3 regions of the Chitinibacter mangrovi genome follow, and region 2 is predicted to be linked to each of the others. Evidence: predicted binding sites of a transcription regulator. Region 2 holds the regulator's gene; each other region holds the start of a gene.
What was found. Region 2 encodes sigma-54, which starts transcription at its own class of promoters, with help from an activator protein. Its sites were predicted from a motif close to CTGGCACGCTTCATGCTT; they were not measured.
Positions count from the first base shown of each region.

Region 1: a site for sigma-54 is predicted at 1,725-1,742, ahead of glnA (type I glutamate--ammonia ligase). Genes of this name have one in related genera too.
Region 3: a site for sigma-54 is predicted at 1,155-1,172, ahead of ABHF33_RS02690 (ammonium transporter). Genes of this name have one in related genera too.

Region 1 covers NZ_CP157355.1:61,571-66,136, reverse strand. The annotation lists gene ABHF33_RS00280 (DUF2218 domain-containing protein) at 1-115, shown strand, start outside; gene glnA (type I glutamate--ammonia ligase) at 204-1,613, opposite strand; gene ABHF33_RS00270 (rhodanese-like domain-containing protein) at 2,000-2,452, shown strand; gene aroE (shikimate dehydrogenase) at 2,533-3,369, shown strand; gene mtgA (monofunctional biosynthetic peptidoglycan transglycosylase) at 3,447-4,148, shown strand; gene ABHF33_RS00255 (CHASE2 domain-containing serine/threonine-protein kinase) at 4,223-4,566, shown strand, end outside.
Region 2 covers NZ_CP157355.1:3,097,734-3,102,299, reverse strand. The annotation lists gene hpf (ribosome hibernation-promoting factor, HPF/YfiA family) at 34-360, opposite strand; gene ABHF33_RS14645 (RNA polymerase factor sigma-54) at 391-1,785, opposite strand; gene lptB (LPS export ABC transporter ATP-binding protein) at 1,809-2,531, opposite strand; gene lptA (lipopolysaccharide transport periplasmic protein LptA) at 2,528-3,022, opposite strand; gene lptC (LPS export ABC transporter periplasmic protein LptC) at 2,976-3,575, opposite strand; gene kdsC (3-deoxy-manno-octulosonate-8-phosphatase KdsC) at 3,586-4,101, opposite strand; gene ABHF33_RS14620 (KpsF/GutQ family sugar-phosphate isomerase) at 4,167-4,566, opposite strand, start outside.
Region 3 covers NZ_CP157355.1:580,008-584,573, forward strand. The annotation lists gene pyk (pyruvate kinase) at 1-578, opposite strand, end outside; tRNA gene ABHF33_RS02685 (tRNA-Arg) at 846-921, shown strand; gene ABHF33_RS02690 (ammonium transporter) at 1,212-2,414, shown strand; gene ABHF33_RS02695 (hypothetical protein) at 2,488-2,910, opposite strand; gene ABHF33_RS02700 (efflux RND transporter permease subunit) at 2,979-4,566, opposite strand, start outside.

The sequences.
Region 1 (4,566 bases), 550 kb from region 2:
ACTGGAAATACTGAAAAGCGTCGTTGAGCATCACCTGCAACTAATGACCCGTACCCCCGACCCCGCACTGCCATGGCGGGTGGTGAATGGTGCACCAATGGCCATAAATAACTGAAACACTGAGCAATAAAAAACCCGCACCAGCCAGGCTGGATGCGGGTTTTGTGTATCAATCAGCCTGCGCAAGCGCAGGCTGAAGTTGATTACAGAGAATAGTACATATCGAACTCAACTGGGTGCACGTTCATACGTGAACGAGTTACGTCGTTCATTTTCAGTTCGATGTAGCTATCGATCCACTCATCAGTGAATACGCCGCCACGAGTCAAGAACTCGCGGTCTGCATCGAGTGCTGCCAGTGCTTCGTCCAGAGACGCGCAAACGGTAGGGATCAGTTTGTCTTCTTCTGGTGGCAAGTCGTACAAGTTCTTGTCAGCTGGATCGCCTGGATGGATCTTGTTCTGGATACCATCCAAACCGGCCATCAGCAATGCTGCGAAGCACAGGTATGGGTTAGCCAATGGATCTGGGAAACGCGCTTCGATACGACGACCTTTGTCGCTAGAAACGTGAGGAATACGGATTGAAGCAGAACGGTTCTTCGCAGAGTAAGCCAATTTAACTGGCGCTTCGAAGTGAGGAACCAAACGACGGTACGAGTTAGTACCTGGGTTGGTGATCGCGTTCAGTGCTTTAGCGTGCTTGATGATACCGCCGATGTAGAACAGGGCAGTTTCAGACAGGCCAGCGTAGCCGTTACCTGCGAACAAGTTTTTGCCGTCTTTCCAGATAGACTGGTGAACGTGCATGCCTGAGCCATTGTCGCCAACGACTGGTTTTGGCATGAACGTTGCAGTTTTGCCGTACTGGTGAGCCACGTTATGCACAACGTATTTCAGGATCTGAGTCCAGTCAGCACGTTGAGTCAAAGTAGAGAATTTAGTACCGATCTCATTTTGACCGGCATTCGCTACTTCATGGTGGAATACTTCAACTGGCACGCCCAATTCTTCCAGCACGATCACCATCGTTGCGCGGATGTCTTGGTGGCTGTCTACTGGAGGAACTGGGAAGTAGCCGCCTTTAACGCGTGGACGGTGACCCAGGTTGCCGCCTGCTGGTTCGTCAGCAGTAGCCCAAGCGCCTTCGTCAGAGCCGATCTTAACGAAAGTACCTGACAAGTCAGTGTTCCAACGGATGTTGTCGAAAATGAAGAATTCTGGCTCTGGACCGAAGAATGCAGTATCACCAATGCCTGAAGTTTTCAGGTAGGCTTCAGCGCGTTTAGCCAAAGAGCGTGGGTCACGATCGTAACCTTTACCAGTTGCTGGCTCGAGAACGTCACAAGTGATGAACACAGTTGGTTCGTCAAAGAACGGGTCGATTTTAGCAGTTGATGCATCTGGCATCAGCAACATGTCTGAAGCTTGAATACCTTTCCAGCCGGCGATCGATGAACCATCGAATGCGTGGCCAGTTTCGAACCATTCTTCATCAACGACGTGTGAAGGAACAGTTACGTGTTGCTCTTTACCGATGGTGTCGGTGAAGCGCAGATCAACGAAACGGATGTCGTTATCTTTAATAAGCTTGAGAACGTCGGCTACAGCCATGTTGTCGCTCCTAGTTGGGACAAGTGAAAACAGGAAATGGGATATTGCATGTGCGCTGTTGCGCGTCATTTTGCTGCGTGTGCGCTGCTGCGCACTGGACGGCGTTACTACAAGCACAAACCGTGCCAAGCGGTAAAACAGCTACCAGCTATTGTGCCACAAGTATTTGCGTTCGCGCATGCTTCTTGTTGGTGATAAATCGTGGTGCATTGAGCTGATTTTTGCACTGTTATGGTGCATTTTAATTGCACGGTGCTCTTGGTAGCCCTTGTCGGCACATTTGTCCTTGCAGGGTGGTGTTGATTGCTTGGCGCATCAGCTGCTCGCGCCATAGAATGGAGGCCGATCAAGCCCTGCTTGCGAGTCAATCCATAGAAAGGTGATGTATGAGTCAAGCCAATGAAATTCTCCAAACCGCCCGTGCCCGCGCCCAGAGCGCCGGTTTGCCCTATGCCGGTGCCGTTACGCCCGCCGAGGCCTGGGCTTTAGTGCAGTCTTTGCCTGCCGTGCATATTGTTGATGTGCGCACGCATGCGGAATGGCAATGGGTGGGCGTGGTGCCGCAGGCCGAGCTGATTGAGTGGAAATCGTATCCGGGCATGGCCAGTAATCCCAATTTCCTGACGCAGCTTAAAACCAAGGTCGACCCGGAAGCGGTAGTGATGTTTTTGTGCCGCTCTGGTGCGCGCTCGCACGATGCCGCCATTCTGGCCACGCAGCATGGCTATGCCGCGGCGATGAATATTCTGGAAGGCTTTGAGGGCGACAAGGACGAAAACGAGCAGCGCGGCCACAAAAACGGCTGGCAAGCCGCTGGCTTGCCATGGAAACAAGGCTAATTTGTGACGGCAAAGGTGTAAGGCGTGAGGCGTGCAGTGTAAACTACGCCTCACTTTTTATTTGTGCCGCGATCTAACCCATGACCCAAGCAACTTATGTTGTGATCGGCAACCCGATTGCCCATTCCAAATCGCCCCAGATTCACGCTGCATTTGCAGCGCAGTTTGCGGGTCATCCTGTCGTTGAGGGCTTTTCATACGAGCGACTGCTCGCGCCGCTGGATGGCTTTGCGGTCAGTGTGAATGACTTTGCCGCCGCAGGCGGGCGTGGCGCGAATGTAACGGTGCCTTTTAAAGAAGAAGCTTTTCGTCTGGCAAGCACTTTGAGCGAACGAGCCCAAGCCGCAGGAGCGGTCAATACCTTGCAACTGCAAAGCGATGGTAGCTGGCTGGGTGACAATACCGACGGAGCAGGTCTGGTGGCCGATGTCCTGCGCCATACCGATATACGGGGTAGGCGTATCTTGCTGCTGGGCGCAGGCGGCGCGGCGCGTGGCGTGATACTCCCCTTGCTGGCGCAACCCCCCGCAAGTCTGACGCTGGCGAACCGTACCTTGAGTAAGGCGCAAAATCTGATTGAGCATTTTCAACGCAATACGCCGATTCCTTTGCAAGCTTGTGAATACACCGCGATTTCCGGCCAGTTTGATCTGATCATCAACGCCACCTCCGCCAGTCTTGGCGGCGAGCGCTTGCCGATTGCCGATTCAGTCTTTGCGCCGGGTGCCCTCGCTTACGACATGATGTATGGCAAGGATGAAACGCCGTTTCTGGCTCAGGTGCGCGAGGCGGGCGTGACGCAGCGCGTTGATGGTCTGGGCATGCTGGTGGGGCAGGCAGCCGAGGCGTTTCATGTGTGGACTGGCCTGCGCCCTGATGTCGCGCCCGTGCTGGACTGGATGCGCACCCAGCTGTAACTCCATGGCTACAATGGGTATTGCTCTGTAGGTCTTGTATTAATTGCTTTTTGGGGTAATACCCCTGTTGGTTTAAGATGAAAAATATCAGTATGGCTGGCTGGATAGGGCGCGGCGTCTTGCTGCTGCTGGCGCTGTTTCTGGCCTGGAATCTGTGGATGTTGCTGCATATTATTGCGTGGCGCTGGATTAATCCGAGCGACACCGCATTTATGAATGTCCAGCTTGAACGTTTGCAAGAGACCAATCCCGAAGCGCAATTGAAATTCGAGTGGGTCGATTACGACAAAATTTCGCCCAATTTGAAACGCGCGCTGGTCGCCTCTGAAGACGCCAAATTTCTCGATCACGAAGGCTTTGACTGGGAAGGCATGCAAACGGCGTGGGAAAAAAACATCAAGAAAGGGCGAATTGTCGCCGGTGGCTCGACGATCAGTCAGCAATTGGCCAAAAATCTGTTTCTATCCGGCAGCCGCAACCCCTTACGCAAGGTGGAAGAGGCGATCCTTACCGTGATGATCGAGACCGCATGGGATAAGCGCCGGATTTTTGAGGTGTACTTAAATGTCATCGAATGGGGTGACGGCGTTTTTGGTGCAGAAGCTGCGGCGCGTCACTACTATAAAACCAGCGCCCAGCGGCTTGGCCGCGCGCAAGCGGCCAAAATGGCGGCGATGGTGACCAATCCGCGTTACTACGATACGCACCGCAATGATCGCCGCTTGCTGCGAAAAAGCGCCATCATTCAGCGCCGGATGGCTTACGCCGATATACCGTAATTGATCCGTACCGCAATGACTGGCCTGCTGGAACTGGCCTACTGCAAACGCCACACGAGAAAACGAGGATGAGCATGACTTTGAAAGGTTGGCGCAGTGACTGGGCGGTGGGGCTGATTGTCGTCGTGCTGTTTGCCTTGCTGTGGCAAACCACGCCGCTGATCCGTGATCTGGAAAGCAAGGCCTATGATCAGAGCATGCGCTGGATTAGCCGCGCACCGTCAACCCGCATTGCCATCATCGGTATTGATCAGACCAGCCTGGATAATCTGGGGCGCTGGCCGTGGTCGCGCGATATTCATGCCCGACTGATTGATCAGCTGCACGCCGCTGGCGCGTCGCAAATATTATCCACAGTGTTTTTTACCGAACCGCAGCGTGATCGTGGCCTCGATTATCTGCAGCAACTGGCCGAAAA
Region 2 (4,566 bases):
GCGGCGTTCCCGTTGTCTTGCTTACGCAACGAATTATTCTTCAATCACCGCTTGGTGTTTGATCGCTTCATTGCGATGAGAAGACATTTTTTCTTTGTGTTTGACCACCTGACGATCCAGCTTGTCCATCAGGACATCGATCGCGGCGTACAAATCTTCCTCAATCGCCTCAACGTGAATGTCTTTGCCGCTCACATGCACTGTGACCTCGGCTTTGTGCTGCAGTTTGTCTACCGTCAGAATCACAGACGCATCGATGACGTTGTCGAAATGACGGATTACGCGTTCGATTTTGCTGCTGACATACTCACGGATAGCTGGAGTAACTTCAAGATGATGACCGCTGATGTTGAGGTTCATATTATTGCTCCTTCGATTTATATCGCCCTGCTACAGGCTTTTGCGCTGACTGGCAGGCGCAATGTTCAGCGCCTCCCGATACTTGGCCACGGTGCGCCGCGCTACTGCGACACCTTGCCTTGCGAGTTCTTCAGTTATAGCACTATCCGATAGGGGTTTCTTCGGATTTTCCTGCGCTACCAGCTGTTTGATCAAAGCCTTGATCGATGTAGCCGAATTTTCGCCGCCGCTGTCGTTTTCAACATGGCTGCCGAAGAAGTATTTGTACTCCAAAACGCCGCGCGGTGTCAGCATAAATTTTTGCGTTGTCACACGAGAAATTGTCGATTCGTGTAATTCCAGCTCGTCAGCAATGTCACGCAAGACCATGGGCTTCATGGCTACTTCGCCATGCTCGAAGAAAGCTTGCTGTCGCGCGACGATCGCTTGGGCTACTCGCAAAATGGTACTGCCACGCTGTTCTATGCTTTTAATCAACCACCTAGCTTCCTGCAAAGCGCCAGCCATGCTCTCGCCAGCTTCACCCTGCAAGAGTCGCGCATACATTTCATTGACTTTAATTTTGGGCTGAGCGGCCTGATTCAAGCGTACAGTCCAGCGGCCACGCAACTTTTGCACCAGCACATCCGGCACCACATAACGTGTTGTATCCGCACCCCAGTTGGCTGCGGGCCGCGGATTAAGGCTGCGAATAATCTGCTGTGCCTGCCGTAACTGATCTTCATCACAATGGAACTGTTTTTTAATCCGTGCAAAGTCACGCACCGCCAACAATTCCAATCCTGCATCAATCAACTGGCGTGCCAATTCATACTCAGGCAAGTGCGGTGCGGACTTCAATTGCAAAAGCAGGCATTCGGACAAAGAACGCGTGCCGATTCCCAGTGGCTCCAGCTGCATCAGATACTGATGGGCGGTGCGCAGCTCATCAACTTCCAGTTCAAACTCCTGCACCAGCTCGTCGGGCAATTGCGCAAAGATCTCGTCCAGCTGCTGCGTCAGCAAACCATCCTCGTCCAGCGCTTCAATGAGCAAAGCGAGCAAAGCATGATCACGCGCCGACAAACCCAGCAGGCGTGCCTGCTGCAGCAAATGGTCGCGTAAAGTCACCTCGATGGCGACACGCAAGGTTGGGTCATGCTCATCGTCATCATCAAAAGAAGCCCCGCTTTTGACTTCGTCCCAGCGCAAACCATCCAGATCATCGCCCTGCTCGGCACTGGTTTCGGCAGTATCTGGTGCCTGCTCGGCTGCTTCAGGCTGATCAGCCGTGTCTTCACGTTCAAGCAAAGGGTTATCTGCGAGGTATTGTTCGATTTCCTGATTGAAATCGAGCGTAGACAGTTGCAGCAGCTTGATCGACTGCTGCAACTGGGGCGTGAGATTGAGCTGCTGCGACATGCGCAGCTGCAGTGATTGCTTCATAAATCCAGCGATAATATAAAAAACTACATGCGGAAATGCTCGCCCAGGTACACGCGGCGGACTTCTTCATTATTCACGATCTCGGCCGGTTTGCCAGCGGCCATCACGGCACCTTCCGAGATAATATAGGCGCGATCGCAAATCCCTAGGGTTTCACGCACATTGTGATCGGTAATCAACACACCGATACCGCGCTCTTTCAGAAAACCGATAATGCGCTGAATATCGATTACCGCGATAGGGTCAACGCCGGCAAAGGGCTCATCGAGCAAGACAAACTGCGGGTTGGACGCCAGAGCACGGGCAATTTCAACCCGACGGCGCTCGCCACCCGACAAGCTCATCGCGCTACTGTCGCGCAAATGTCCGACGTGCAGATCGTGCAATAACTCATCTAGCCGCTCGTCAATTTGCGCTTTGTCGTCATAGTGCAACTCCAGCACGGCTTTGATATTTTCGGCCACGGTCATTTTGCGAAAAATCGACGCTTCCTGCGGCAAATAGCCCAGCCCCAAGCGAGCACGTTTGTGGATGGGCTGGCGGCTGACATCGACACCATCGAGCTCAATCGAGCCCTGATCCATATTGACCAGCCCGACAATCATGTAAAAGCTGGTGGTTTTGCCCGCACCATTGGGGCCAAGCAGGCCAACCACTTCACCGCGGCTGACTTCGAGCGATACATCGCGGACTACGGTGCGTTTTTTATAGGTTTTTTGCAAATGCTGGGCTTTTAATGTGCTCATTGCGACGCGTCTTTCTTTTTCGGAGTCAAAGTAATGTTCACGCGGCCACCTGCCTTGCTCAGCGCTTGGTAATACTCGGTATTCATATCGTAGGTAATGGTGTCGCCAACGACCATATCCTGATTACGCTTGATCCAGGCTTTATCCATCAGCACCATCAGGCCTTTGGCACCGTCATAGTCAAAGCGCAGCGCTTCAGCGTCGAGCATTTCACCCGAGTCGAGTTTTTGCTTGAAGCGTACCGGACGCCCCTCACCTTTGGCGTACTGATTACCCTGTTCATCCTGACGGGTAGTGAGTTTGTCAGCACGCATAATCATCGTTCCCTGAGTGACGACCACATTGCCGGTGCAGACGCTTTGCTGGGTTTTCTGGTCCAGCGCACAATTATCAGCCACGATATTCATCGGCTTGTCACGGTCAGCCGTTTCTGCAACAGCCAGATTACTGAGCAGCAGTGCCAACAAGGGCAGTACGAGCGGTCGGAACATAAGTCATTTTTACCTTAGATTTTAAAATTAGCGTTTGTGCATTGTTGTCAGCGACAAATCCGACAGCTTCAGCATGATGCGGGCCCATATCGGCAACTACCGGGGCATTTGAGCTGGCTTGCTGACTGGCCTGATCAAGCCAGATATCCCGGCTGCGGATCAGCAAGGCCGCTTGCCCGTTAAAGGGCGCGCGCTCTAAGCGGGTCTGACCATAAAACCAGACCTGAGATGCTTTCAAAATACTTTTACCACGCTCGCCAGTCACAGTGATTACTGGTTTTCCCGGCTCGGTCTGAATCAGTTTGGGCTGCTCAAACAACATGGTGTCTTGCTGCTGAATATGCCTTACTTCTGCCGCGATCAACTCGGAGCGCTTTAAACCCTGCTCGTCAAAACGCACCAGTACGCCACGTTGGGTAATCATGTCGGGCGAATCTGGGCTCACCGCTTTTTGCGCGACAACGTCGATGGCCGCACGACTCAAACCCCAAATGAGTGCCGCAACCAGCAGCAGCAGCATCAGGGGCAAAGCCCATATGGTTAAACTGCGCAAAATGAGTGCCTTATTCCAGATAAGGAGCCATGGCGGCATCCCAAGTGTTCTGACTCTGCATGATCAGCTCGCAAACTTCACGCACCGCGCCATGCCCGCCCTGCCGCCCGGTTACATAGTGGGCGTACTGTTGCACCAGCTCTGGCGCAGCCGGGACCGAGACGGCAAATGCCACACGGCGCATCACGGGCAGATCAATCACGTCGTCGCCCATATAGCCGCAATCCTGCGCGCTAAGGCCCACTTCGGCCAGCAGGGACTGAAATGACGCCAGCTTGTCGTGCGCCCCCTGATGAACATAATCAATCCCCAGGTTGCGTGCGCGATGCGCGACCAGCTGCGATTGCCGTCCGGTAATAATGGCCAGCTTAACGCCGCTGTTTTGCAGCATTTTCAGGCCATGACCATCGAGCGAATTAAATGCCTTGAGCTCTTCGCCCGCATCGGTGAAATACAAACCGCCATCGGTCATGACACCATCGACGTCAAAAATCATTAATTTTACTTGCTTGGCTTGCTCGATCATTTTTCTTTTACTCAGGGTATATCATTGAAAGCATTATGAACAATACGGTACAGGGCAATACCCCGCTAAACCACCCGAGCACGCAATAGGTCGTGCATATTGATTGCCCCGACCAGCCGCCCCTCATCCAGAACGAGCAAACCGTTGATGCGCCGCTCTTCCATAATGGCCGCCGCCTCGGCGGCCAGGCGCTGAGCCTCTATGGTAGCAGGATTGCGCGTCATTACCGTCGCAACCGACGTGGCACGCAAGTCATAGTCGTGATCCAGTGTGCGGCGCAAATCGCCATCGGTGTAGATGCCTTGCAAATGGCCAGCAGCGTCAACGACCGCCGTCATGCCCATGCCTTTGCGACTGATTTCCAGCAAGGCATCGCGCAAGCTCATATTCTCCTGCACCACCGGTAAAGCAGCGCCACCGTGCATCAAATCGCGAACATGCACCAGCAGGCGACGGCCCAGACTG
Region 3 (4,566 bases), 1.1 Mb from region 2:
GGAAACGACACGGCGACATAATCGGCATGCAGTTTGGCCGCCACCTTGATGTCCTCCATATCCTTGCCCGTTAGCGCAGGCGCGGTCAGCCCCCCGCCTTGCCGATTGATGCCTTTATTATTCGACAGCGTACCGCCCATCAGCACCGTGGTATGCACTTTGCTACCTTCAACCGCATCGACAATCAGCTGGATTTTGCCATCATCAAGCAGCAGGATATTGCCAGCCTCAACATCATTAGGCAGTTCTTTGTAATCGAGCCCCACCGTATTCTGATCACCCAGCTCGCACGCGGCATCCAGGATAAAGCGCGCGCCTTTGACCAGCTCGATCTTGTTTTTTTTAAACTTGCCAACGCGGATTTTCGGGCCTTGCAGATCGACCATAATCGCAATCGGTCGCCCGGCTTTTTTAGCCTGCTCGCGCACCATCGCCGCACGGTCAATATGATCCTGCGCCGAGCCATGCGAGAAATTGAGGCGAACCATATTGACCCCCGCCTCGACCAGACGCGCCAGCATGGCCGCATCGTTGGATGCCGGGCCCAGGGTGGCAACAATTTTAGTGCTTCGTAGCATGAACAGCTCCTTTGATTGATTCGGCGGAAAATGCCCGAGATGCGCCAGCAAGATCAGCGCAGTACATCGCTTTATTGTGAACATATCTGGCTCAACCGGTCTGAGCCTGATCAATTTAAGCTAAATTGCCGCGAATATCCGGCCGGGTGTGGCTAAAACAGCAACAGAGGATGGGCCAAGCCAAGGAGCCGCCGCACAAGCGAAGCAGCCCGGAACCAAGACCGATAGACGCCGGGCCGCGAAAAACGTAGAATGCCGCTCGGTATTGTCCCCATAGCTCAACAGGATAGAGCACTTGCCTCCTAAGCGAAAGATCCCCGTTCGAGTCGGGGTGGGGATACCAGCAGGGCCTCGTAATGCTTCAAATTCCCGATGTTTTCCAACGATTTACTGCCGCGGCAGTGAGTTCAATTCCCCACCTTTAACTACCCAACGCAAAATCGAGCACAAATCACGCACCAACAAAGTGCAAACTTATTACACAACTCACCCTGCTTGCACCACGAAATAGCACTCACCCACCCCCATTAGAGCCTGAAAACCCTGCACGCACTGCATACGCACCAGCTTTGCGCATTGGCATGCTCTTTGCTAGCACTCGTGCCATAAAAACGATCACACACGAGAGCACACATGGACGCATTTCGCACCAGTACGGACGTACTGTTTATTTTATTGGGTGCCATTATGATTTTGGCGATGCACGCCGGCTTTGCTTTTCTGGAGTTGGGCACCGTGCGCAAGAAAAATCAGGTCAATGCGCTGGTCAAAATCTTGACCGACTTTGCCGTTTCGACCATCGCTTATTTCTTTATTGGCTATAGCGTCGCCTACGGCGTCAATCTGCTTGCGCCAGTGAGCGAGCTCAATCTCGCCAGCGGCTATGGCATGGTGAAGTTCTTCTTTCTGGTGACTTTTGCTGCGGCGATACCGGCGATTGTCTCGGGCGGGATTGCCGAGCGCGCCAAGTTTCACCCGCAAACCGCCGCCACCTTTATTCTGGTCGGGCTGGTTTATCCCTTTTTTGAAGGCATGATCTGGAATAACAACTTTGGCGTGCAGGACTGGATGAAAGCGAGCTTTGGCGCGACTTTCCATGATTTCGCAGGCTCGGTCGTTGTTCATGCCGTCGGCGGCTGGATTGGTCTGGCTGCCGTGCTCCATCTTGGTGCGCGTCGTGGTCGCTATAGCAAGGAAGGCCGTATCGCTGCGCATCCACCTTCAAGCATCCCGTTTCTGGCGCTCGGCGCGTGGATTCTGATCGTCGGCTGGTTTGGCTTTAACGTCATGAGCGCGCAAAAAATCGAAGGCATTTCGGGTCTGGTCGCGATGAACTCGCTGATGGCGATGGTCGGCGGCACGCTGGTTGCCACTTTCACCGGCAAGAACGACCCCGGCTTTATCCATAACGGCCCGCTCGCGGGTTTGGTCGCCGTGTGTGCGGGCTCGGACATCATGCACCCGCTCGGTGCGCTGATCGTTGGCGGTGCAGCGGGCGGCATGTTTGTTTATCTATTCACGATTACGCAGAATAAATGGAAAATCGACGACGTGCTTGGCGTCTGGCCGTTGCATGGCATCTGCGGTGCATGGGGGGGTATTGCTGCGGGTATCTTTGGTAGCGAGGCCTTGGGTGGTATGGGTGGGGTGAGTATCCTTGCGCAAATCGTCGGCACACTGATGGGCATCGTGATTGCGTTTGTTGGCGGCTACATCGTCTACGGCGTACTGAAAAAAACCGTCGGGATTCGTTTGTCTGACGAAGAGGAATTCAACGGCGCGGACTTGAGCATCCACCAGATTTCCGCCAGCCCCGAGCGTGAAACCAACTGGTAATCACCCAAGCATAAAAAAGCCGGCTTCGTCAGAAGGCCGGCTTTTTTTATCACTGCACAAGCGCAAAATCAGATCAATGATGATTGCTATGGTCTGCGCTGGCGTTGGCAGAAGCCCCCATTTCATAGCGCGCCTGCTCGGTGCGCCCGTCAGCGAAGGTAATACTGGCGAGCACTTTGGCCTTCTGCCCCAGTTTGCCGTTCAGTTTGCCTTTCAAGAGGTTGGGCGCAGCCGGGGTGAGCGTGATGTCCTGTTTTTTGCCGCCATCCAGAATGGTGAGCTTGCCTTTCACATCTTTGGATGGCTTGGCCACATTGGCATGATCGGTGATGTAAATGATCACATCCGAGCCTTTACTGACCAGCTCAAAATGATACCAGCCAGCCATTTTCAGCTGGCCGCCATTGGGGGCTTTCATCGCGGCCATCGTGGCATCGTCATGCGCGAATGCTGCGCCAGACAACAGGAAGGTCAAAATAAAGAGTGCTTTTTTCATGTCAGGTTCCTATCTAAAACATCAACGATTAAAAGAATTAAAACATCAAAAACTCGGTGCAATTGAACTTAAAACGCCTCCTGCGTCTTTTGCGCCAACAAATGCTCAAGCGGCTTTTTGCCGTACAACCAGAACATCAGCGGCGTGAGCAAAGTATCGAGCACGGTCGAGCTGATCAGCCCGCCAAAAATCACCACCGCCACCGGATGCAAAATCTCTTTGCCCGGCGCATCGGCGGCAAATAAGAGCGGCGTTAAAGCCAGCGCGGCCGTCAGCGCGGTCATCAGCACGGGTGTCAAACGTTCGAGCGAGCCACGTACAATCATCGCCTGGCCAAAGCTTTCGCCTTCAAATTTGCACAAATTAATGTAATGGCTGACTTTCAAAATACCGTTACGCGTCGCGATGCCGGTCAGCGTAATAAAGCCGACCATCGACGCAACCGACAATGAAATCCCGCCCAGCCACATCGCCACCACGCTGCCAATCAGCGCCATCGGAATATTGGCCATAATCATGCCCGCCAGCACCGCCGATTGATAACGCGTGTACAGCACCATAAAAATCAGCGCGAGCGACACAATCGATAGCAAGGCAATCAGCCGTGTCGCATCTTCCTGTGCCTGAAACTGCCCTTCCAGACTGGCAAAATACCCTTCGGGCAAGGGCGTAGCGGAAAGCACCTGCCGCATCTGCGTGATGATTTGCGCCATGTCGCTGCCATCCGTATTGGCCGAAATCACAATCCGCCGCCGACCATTTTCACGGCCGATCTGGTTGGGGCCGTCGCCTTCTTCGATGCTGGCCACTTGCGAGAGCGGCACTTTGCCGTGCGGCGTGTCGATCAGGATATTGGCCAGACCGGCCGCATCGCGCGCGGAATCAGGCAGGCGGATCACCAGATCAAAACGCTTGTTCTGGTCAACAATCTGCGCCACCGTATCGCCCTCGCTCAGCGCCTCCAGCGTGCTGAGCAAAGTGCCCGGTGCGACGCCCAGCTGCGCAGCTTTATCGTAATCAATCTGCACTTTCAGCTGCGGAATCAAGACTTGTTTCTCGATCTGCAAATCCGTCAGGCCCGGCACCGCCGACAACTTCTGCTGCAAAGCTGCCGCTTGCGCGCGCAAGGTATCGAGATCGTCGCCATAGATTTTCAGTGCGATTTGCGCGCGCACGCCAGAGAGTAAATGATCGAGCCGGTGCGAAATCGGCTGCCCCAGCATCACTGTCGCAGGCAAGGCAGACAGGCGCTGGCGAATATCGGCGAGCACCTGCTCGCGCGGTCGATCCGATGGCTTAAGATCAATGTCCAGCTCGCTGGTGTGGACGCCTTCAGCGTGCTCGTCCAGCTCGGCGCGACCCGTGCGGCGGCCCACGCTTTGTACTTCGGGCACTTGCTGCGCCAGCGTTTCGGCCAGCTGGCCAATGCGGTTTGATTCAGCCAGCGACGTGCCCGGATTAAGCAGCAAGCTGACCAGCAAAGTACCTTCGTTAAACGCGGGCAAAAAAGCACGTGGCAAATAGGGCAGGCTGGCGATGGCCAGCACCAGCATCAACACACTGGCGGCAAGCAGCGATCTGGCGCGACCAAACGAGCTTTCAAGCAGCCGCTGATCATGGCGTTTTAAGCATTGCACCAGCTTGGAATCGCCATGC